DNA from 2 places in the Paenibacillus glucanolyticus genome. Region 2 is predicted to be linked to the other one. Evidence: riboswitches for the same ligand, from Rfam matches in the RefSeq annotation. Region 2 holds a riboswitch; the other holds the start of a gene.

The links. A riboswitch is a leader RNA that binds a small molecule or an ion and turns the genes downstream of it on or off. The one in region 2 is predicted to bind ZMP and ZTP.
Region 1: linked by a shared signal. The riboswitch ahead of purT (phosphoribosylglycinamide formyltransferase 2) and the one ahead of WDY75_RS13335 (bifunctional 5,10-methylenetetrahydrofolate dehydrogenase/5,10-methenyltetrahydrofolate cyclohydrolase) in region 2 are both predicted to bind ZMP and ZTP.

Annotation. Positions count from the first base shown of each region.
Region 1 covers NZ_CP147845.1:2,983,489-2,987,204, forward strand. Annotated here, with positions in the region: gene dapA (4-hydroxy-tetrahydrodipicolinate synthase) at 61-954, opposite strand; gene WDY75_RS14215 (LysR family transcriptional regulator) at 1,066-1,941, shown strand; ZMP/ZTP riboswitch at 2,008-2,088, shown strand; gene purT (phosphoribosylglycinamide formyltransferase 2) at 2,174-3,334, shown strand; gene WDY75_RS14225 (MATE family efflux transporter) at 3,645-3,716, shown strand, end outside.
Region 2 covers NZ_CP147845.1:2,760,765-2,764,480, reverse strand. Annotated here, with positions in the region: gene WDY75_RS13340 (LacI family DNA-binding transcriptional regulator) at 1-741, opposite strand, end outside; gene WDY75_RS13335 (bifunctional 5,10-methylenetetrahydrofolate dehydrogenase/5,10-methenyltetrahydrofolate cyclohydrolase) at 986-1,834, opposite strand; ZMP/ZTP riboswitch at 1,905-1,984, opposite strand; gene WDY75_RS13330 (permease) at 2,140-3,156, shown strand; gene WDY75_RS13325 (TIGR03943 family putative permease subunit) at 3,185-3,716, shown strand, end outside.

The sequences.
Region 1 (3,716 bases), 220 kb from region 2:
CCATACAGAAAAGGCAAGGCAACAAATCCTCCTTGCCTTTTTCTTAGAGCAACTTACTGCTCAACGCGTGTGAAAGAACAGATTTCGCAGGACCTTTTCAAAGGATAGCTTTAGCTCCTCCGAAATGGGTGCCATCGGCAGACGAAGAGTGTCATTAGAGATGAGCCCTTGCTTGGCGAGCAGCCATTTGAGTGGAGCGGGATTAGATTCTGCGAACAGCTTCTGAATACACGGAATCAGCACTTCAAATTCCAGTTCAGACCTAAAATAGTCCCCTTGGGCAGCTAATTGATACATGTGAATGTAGGCCTCGGTATTCACGTTGGCAGACGCCAGAATCCCGCCGGAAGCGCCATGATACAGCATTTCCTGGAAGTGAATATCATCCCCGCAAAGAACAGGCTTCGAACGATTCTGTGATAATTCCTTCATTAACTCCGTACTTGAGGTGCTATCCTTCATGCCAATCACACCAGGCAGATCCATGATTCTTCTTATGGCATCGACCGGCAGCCGGATACCTGTACGCGAAGGAACTTCATATAAGATAACCGGTATACCGACCTCGGACACTTGACGGAAGTGTTCCATGATCCCTTCTATTGAAGGACGGCTGTAGTAAGGTGTGACTACCAATACGGCATTGGCACCGATAAGCGCTGCCTGTTCCGTCCGTTTCACGCTGGAGACCGTATCGTTCGTTCCTGTACCGATGACCAGCGGCAATTGCCGCTTGCCCAGAATTCTCCGGGTTTCCCCTGTAAGCCGAACAACCTCCTCCCACGTAACCGTTGGCGCCTCGCCGGTCGTACCGTTGATGACCAAACCCTGAATGTCATGGGTTAACAAGTTCTCTACATAACGTTGATACGAAATAAGGTCCAGCTCATAATCCTGTGAAAAGGGTGTAATGACAGGCACATAAATTCCATGCAGCTGCTGCTCATTCAACATGGCCCTTCCTCCATTTCATTGGTTGTGGTTATACTGTATCATGGCAATCAGAATCAGTGTTATCTATAATAATAGATAAATATTATCAATATTATTGATAAGGAGAGCGAGATGGAACTCATCTACCTGCAAACATTCAAGGAAGTGGCGGATCGTCAAAGTTTCACGAAAGCTGCGGAGGAGTTAGGATATGCTCAATCCAGCGTAACCACTCAGATTCAGAAGCTGGAGAAGGAATATGGCGTCAAGCTGTTTGAGCGATACGGCAAAGGTCTGCGGTTGACGAAGTCCGGAGAGGAGCTTCTGAAGTATGCAGTTCATATGCTGGACCTGTTCCAGCAGTCGAAGGAAAAGTTGACCAAACAAGGCGGGGGCACCTTATCGATAGGGACCATCGATTCGTTAGCCGCTTATTTTCTTCCGCCGGTCGTACATCGGCTGAGACATCAATATGAGGATCTTTCCATTCGTTTGCAGCCAGATCGTGAAGACCGCATTGTGAGTAAAGTGAGGGAAGGCGAGTACGATATGGGTCTCATGCTGGAACATAACCCGTCTGATTCATCCTTAACATGGATTCGAATCAGGGAGGAACCTCTATTACTGGTCGCTCACCCGAATCATCCTCTGCATGTTCATCCCGTCATTAAGCTTGAACATCTGGCTGATGTAGAATGGATTATGACCGAGGATAGCTGCAATTATCGTATCATGCTGGAAAAGGTCCTTCGTGCCCGCGGCGTTCCCTTACGTATAGGATTGGAATTAGGCAATCCCGAAGCGATTAAGCGCTATGTCATGTCCGGTTCGGGGATTTCGCTGTTGCCCCGCATGGTAGCCGAAGCGGAAATCAAGCGGGGAGAGCTGGCTGTTCTTCCCTTTATCCATCCGGATATCCGACTGGACATACAGATGGTGATACATCCTAAGAAATGGATCTCGCATGCGCAGAGAGATTTCATCGATATGATGATATCCAAACCCTAGAAAAAGCTCTGTCCGATGATATTGCATTTAAGGGAAAGATTAAGTATGATTTAGCTAACAATGTATAGGTTTATGTGTGACTGGCGTAGCATGGGGGACCATGAGGGAGCACATGGATGACAACGGCCGTACGCCTGGGCAGAGGTAAGGGAAGCTTATTTCCCTTACCTCTTTTATTATTCTAATGACTTCTATCATCTCTGAAACTATGAAAAAAGGGGATATCACAACGATGTTGAAAACGAATAAAATACTGCTGCTAGGATCAGGAGAACTGGGAAAAGAGGTTGTCATCGAGGCACAGAGACTGGGCGTTGAAACCATCGCCGTTGATCGTTATGCCGATGCTCCCGCCATGCATGTCGCCCATCGCAGTTATGTCATTGATATGCTGGATGGGGATAAGCTGCGCGAGATCATAGAGCAGGAGAAGCCGGATTTGATCGTTCCCGAAATTGAAGCGCTGGCAACGTCGGAGCTTGTGAAGCTGGAGGAAGAGGGATACCGCGTTATTCCTACCGCGAGAGCCGCGAAACTGACGATGGATCGGGAAGGCATCCGCCGACTGGCGTCGGAGAAGCTGGGGCTGCCGACTGCGGGTTATCGGTTTGCCGATACGTATGAGGAGTTTGTTCAGGCTGTGCGGGAGATGGGATTTCCGTGTGTCATTAAACCGCTTATGAGCTCTTCCGGAAAAGGCCAGAGTGTCTGCCGCTCAGAAGATGAGATCGCGTCCTGCTGGAATATTGCCATGGAAGGCGGCCGGGTGCAGAACGGGAGAGTGATCATTGAGGAATTTATTACGTTTCAATCCGAGATTACACTTCTGACGGTTCGCTCTGTGAGTGGGACAAACTACTGCGCGCCAATCGGGCATATCCAGGAGAGTGGAGACTACATCGAATCCTGGCAGCCGCATAACATGTCGGAAGAGCAGATTGAGGAAGCCAAAGGTATAGCAAAGGCGATTACGGACGAGCTTGGCGGGTTCGGATTGTTTGGGGTAGAGCTGTTCTTGACCGAGAACAAAGTGTACTTCAGTGAAGTATCTCCAAGGCCGCATGATACCGGCTTGGTTACGCTTGTCACACAAAATCTGTCCGAATTTGCGCTTCATGTACGTGCCATTCTCGGGTATCCGATACCCGAGATCGAATGGATCACGCCTGGAGCCAGCCGGCCGTTGAAAGCACCGAAAGAGCTGGAACATTATACGGTTACCGGTGCTGAGCGGGCACTTGCCGTTCCGAACACTCAGCTGCGCATTTTTGGCAAGCCTGTAACCAAGGTCGGAAGACGCGTCGCGGTTGCGCTGTCCACGGCCAGCCATGTAGAAGAAGCACGTTCACGTGCAAAAAAAGCATGGGAGATGCTTGCTGTAGAAGAAGTTTAATCGCTTAAAGTGTAACCCTTCTTGCTTGTCCCTCTTGATCATGTTCTAAGGTCAACCGGCACTTCCCGGTTGGCCTATTTCTATAGGAAGCAGCCGCGAGCATCCGTTTCGCTATTGCCGTGCCGTGGTGCCGAGACGAGTATATGTAATTTAAAAATTAATAATAAATATGCAGAAATTTACGATCGTTCATGATAAGATACACAGGAATACGATGGTCCACATCCCGATAATCCCATCATTTGGGGCCTTATCACGGGATTCATTTCAACATATAAATAGAACGCTCTACAGGCATAGGAGAAATAACATGAGAGATATGACACAGGGAAGTCCGATCAAGCTGATCGTGATGTTTACGATACCGCTCTTAATCGGTAAT
Region 2 (3,716 bases):
GTTGTCCGTGGCGCAGACCACCGCCGTTGGCAGCGTTCGATTAGATTGGAAAATCGTCAACGCGGTCTGAACGCCATCTGACATTTTAAATCCACTTTCATAGAGATCGAGATTCACTTCCACACCAACATGCTCGCTCACCGCTTTCAGAAACCCTTCCTTTCGTTTGACCCCAACCGCAACGTCTTTTTCCGTAACACCAATATAAGCTATGTTACGATGTCCCTTGGACAGTACATAACGCCCCATGTCATAGCCTGCGGCATAGTCGTTATAAATCATGCTGTGAACATCCTTGTGCTGTTGTCCGAGCAGAAGAACGGGAATGCCGATCTCTTTAATCGCGGCAAGATGCGTCTCCGTCACCTGTGTGGCGAATAGAATGATCCCTGATATTTTTTGTCTGGCGAGGTCATACAGCGCCTCAATCTCTCGGGATAAATCCTGGCTTGCATTAATGATGAGAAGCTGATATCCGTGTTCCCTTAGTTCTTCGTCCATTCCGGCCACGGTCTGCGATGCGGAAAATGAGTCCAGACGCGGCATAATGGTGCCGATCATACTGGTTTTTTTCGCTTTTAAGCTCTGTGCAAAAGAATTCGGAATATAGCCGGTTTCCTGAATGACCTGCTCAATCTTTCGGCGTGTCGCATGGCTTACGGATCCTCCGTTTAAGAAACGGGAGACCGTGCTTTTGGCAACTCCGGCTTTGTGAGCGATATCGGCGATCGTGTTCTTCATTCACTGATCACCGGAGCCGCACAACAGGCTTTGATTCGTGTATGCATGAAGCTCTCCCCTTCGATTTCGCATTTCTCTAACTATACCATGACCTCCGGGCGTCCGTGAAATTGCAGGCCTAGGGCCTATCATTTTATAGACCATACCTCTCTAAGATCCAAACTTTGGCGTGGATAAAGCGATTCGAAGGGGATTATTCTTGGTTCCCCTTTACTTAACATGCAGATGGTCTATGGCTTTCCCCTTAGACTTGCACGGTTCGCTCAGCCGATTCTACGGTATGCTTCAGCAGCGTAGCAATCGTAACAGGACCCACGCCGGCAGGTACCGGCGTAATCGCGGAAGCAGCCTCCGCGCAAGCTTCATAATCGCAGTCACCGATATTCCCTTTGTTATAGCCTGCATCCAATACAACGGCCCCCGGCTTGATCCAGTTCCCTTGAATAAAATTGGGTTTGCCTACGGCAGCAACAACAATATCCGCCTGCGAGACAATATTGGCGAGATCCTTCGTTCTCGAATGACAGATCGTAACCGTAGCATTGCGATTCAGCAGCATCATCGATACCGGCTTGCCGAGAATCGGACTGCGTCCAACAATGACGGCATGTTTCCCTTCAATCGGCAGGTTGTAATAATCCATAATCGCAAGTATCGCCGCAGGCGTACAGGAAGGATATTCGGCAAAACCAAACGCATTTTGCGAGAACCCAAGCGTGGTGACCCCGTCCACATCTTTTTCAATACGGATGGTATCAAAAGCCGCTCGTTCATCGATATGATGGGGTACCGGATGCTGCAGCAGAATGCCGTGAACATTGGGATCCTCATTCAGCTCTTGAATGGCAGCCATCAGTTCCTCCGTTGTTGTCGACTCGTCTAGCACCACTTTTTTGGATATAATTCCAAGCCGCTCACAGGCATTTCCCTTCATTCGCACATAGGTTGCCGAAGCCGGATCTTCTCCTACCAATATCGTTGCCAGACATGGGGTTACCCCTTTCTCCTTAAGCTCCTGCACCTTCACGGCCAGCTTGGCCTTGATATCGTCGGATACCAGCTTTCCATCCAAAATCAAAGGTTCCTTACTCATTGCACATCCGCTCCTTCGCCATTGTTATTGTAATAAACATAAAGAGGCAAGGCGACATCTCTGTCTCCTTACCTCTTGCCCAGGCGTACGGCATATGATCCTATGTGCTCCCTCTTGGTGACCCAAGTTACGCCAGTAACACATAGATAACTTTTTTTAATATACCATGACTTTGGACTTCACGCTACCAGGATGATGCGCCTGTTCCAAATCGTAATCTTTTTGATTAAATTATTAAAAACACGTATGTTGCCGATTGTCCAAGCATAGAATGTGCTAAGAACATTTCGCTTCAGGAGGACTTGATGAAACATCCCGTTGTATTCAAAATGCTGCCCTTCATCCTGCCGCTTGTCTTCGTGATTCCGGTCTTAACGATATGGCTGCAAAATGGTTCTGGTTCCAGGCTCGTCGAAATCCTTGACATGCAGCAGGTCAAAACCATTTTTACTGGCATCTTCCTTGAGGCGCTACCTTTTGTTTTGCTAGGCGTGCTGCTCTCGTCACTTCTGCAAATGTTTGTAAAAGAGCAATGGGTGCGCCGTCTTATACCCAAAAATCCGCTCATCGGCGTCTTGTTTGCTTCCATGCTGGGCATCGTGCTTCCCATATGTGAATGCGGGATGATACCGGTCGTCCGAAGGTTGATGTTAAAAGGGATGCCTGCCTACATCGCTGTCACCTTTATCCTCAGCGGCCCCATACTGAATCCGGTCGTGTTCGCCGCAACCATCATGGCCTTCCGCTCGCATCCCGAAGTGGTGATCGGCCGGATGGGACTAGCATTGGCCGTTGCCGTGACGATAGGTTTAATCGTATATGTATTCTCCAAACATAATCCGCTCAAGCGATCCTTTCAGGAGTTTACCGAACAGGGCTCCGTCAATGGGGGACGGAAAATGCATGAGCACCCTAAAACATGGAGGAGCATGTTTGTTCACGCCGGAGACGAATTAATTGAAATGACCAAGTATCTGGTTCTTGGCGCGTTCTTGACCGCCTGTATCCAATCCTTCATTCCAAGGGATGAATTGTTGGCATTAGGAAACGGTCCTGCCGCCTCATATCTGTTCATGATGGGGTTTGCGTTTATATTGTCGCTCTGCTCGACTTCGGATGCCTTTGTCGCGTCTGCGTTCACGCACAGCTTTTCGGTCGGTCCACTGGTTTCCTTTCTTGTTCTCGGCCCGATGCTGGATTTCAAAAGCTTGCTTATGCTGTCCGCTACGTTCAAGACCAAATTCGTAATCGGTCTAAGCCTGCTGGTTATCACGCTGGTCTTTATCGGCTCTATAGCCGTTGATGCTCTGTTTCGAGGTTAGCTAATTGGGGAGGAGGCTGATGTAAACGATGATTTCCAGCTTGGCTATACGGGGCCATTATGTGCTTCGGTCGCTGCTCATTGCAGCTCTTGCCTTCTATATCATGCATCTGAATGCTACAGAGTCTCTTCATTATTACCTGGCTCCACACATGCAGACCCTGCTGCTGCTCTGTCCGGTCCCGCTTCTATTCATTGCATTCGGTATGCTGTGGCACGCTCTTGGGGGTGATACCGGAGAGGTGTGTGATTGCGAGCATCCCCTGCCTAACGGCTTTGTCAAAAACATGACCGTCTACGGGTTGTTCGCAGTACCGCTGCTGTTCGGCCAGCTTCTGCCGAATCAAGCTCTTGGAAGCGACATGGCTTCCAAAAAAGGCATGATCTACACCTATCCGAACCCGGATGTCCGCCGTAAGGCCGAGGACCAGAACGCCTCTGCAGCCTCTGAGACAAATAACCACTCTCTATCTGCTGATCAATCGGCGACCCAAGACGCCTCACAGCAGGAGCTGTTTATTGCCAAGGACATCTACAGCGTGGAATTCGCAGAGCTCGCCA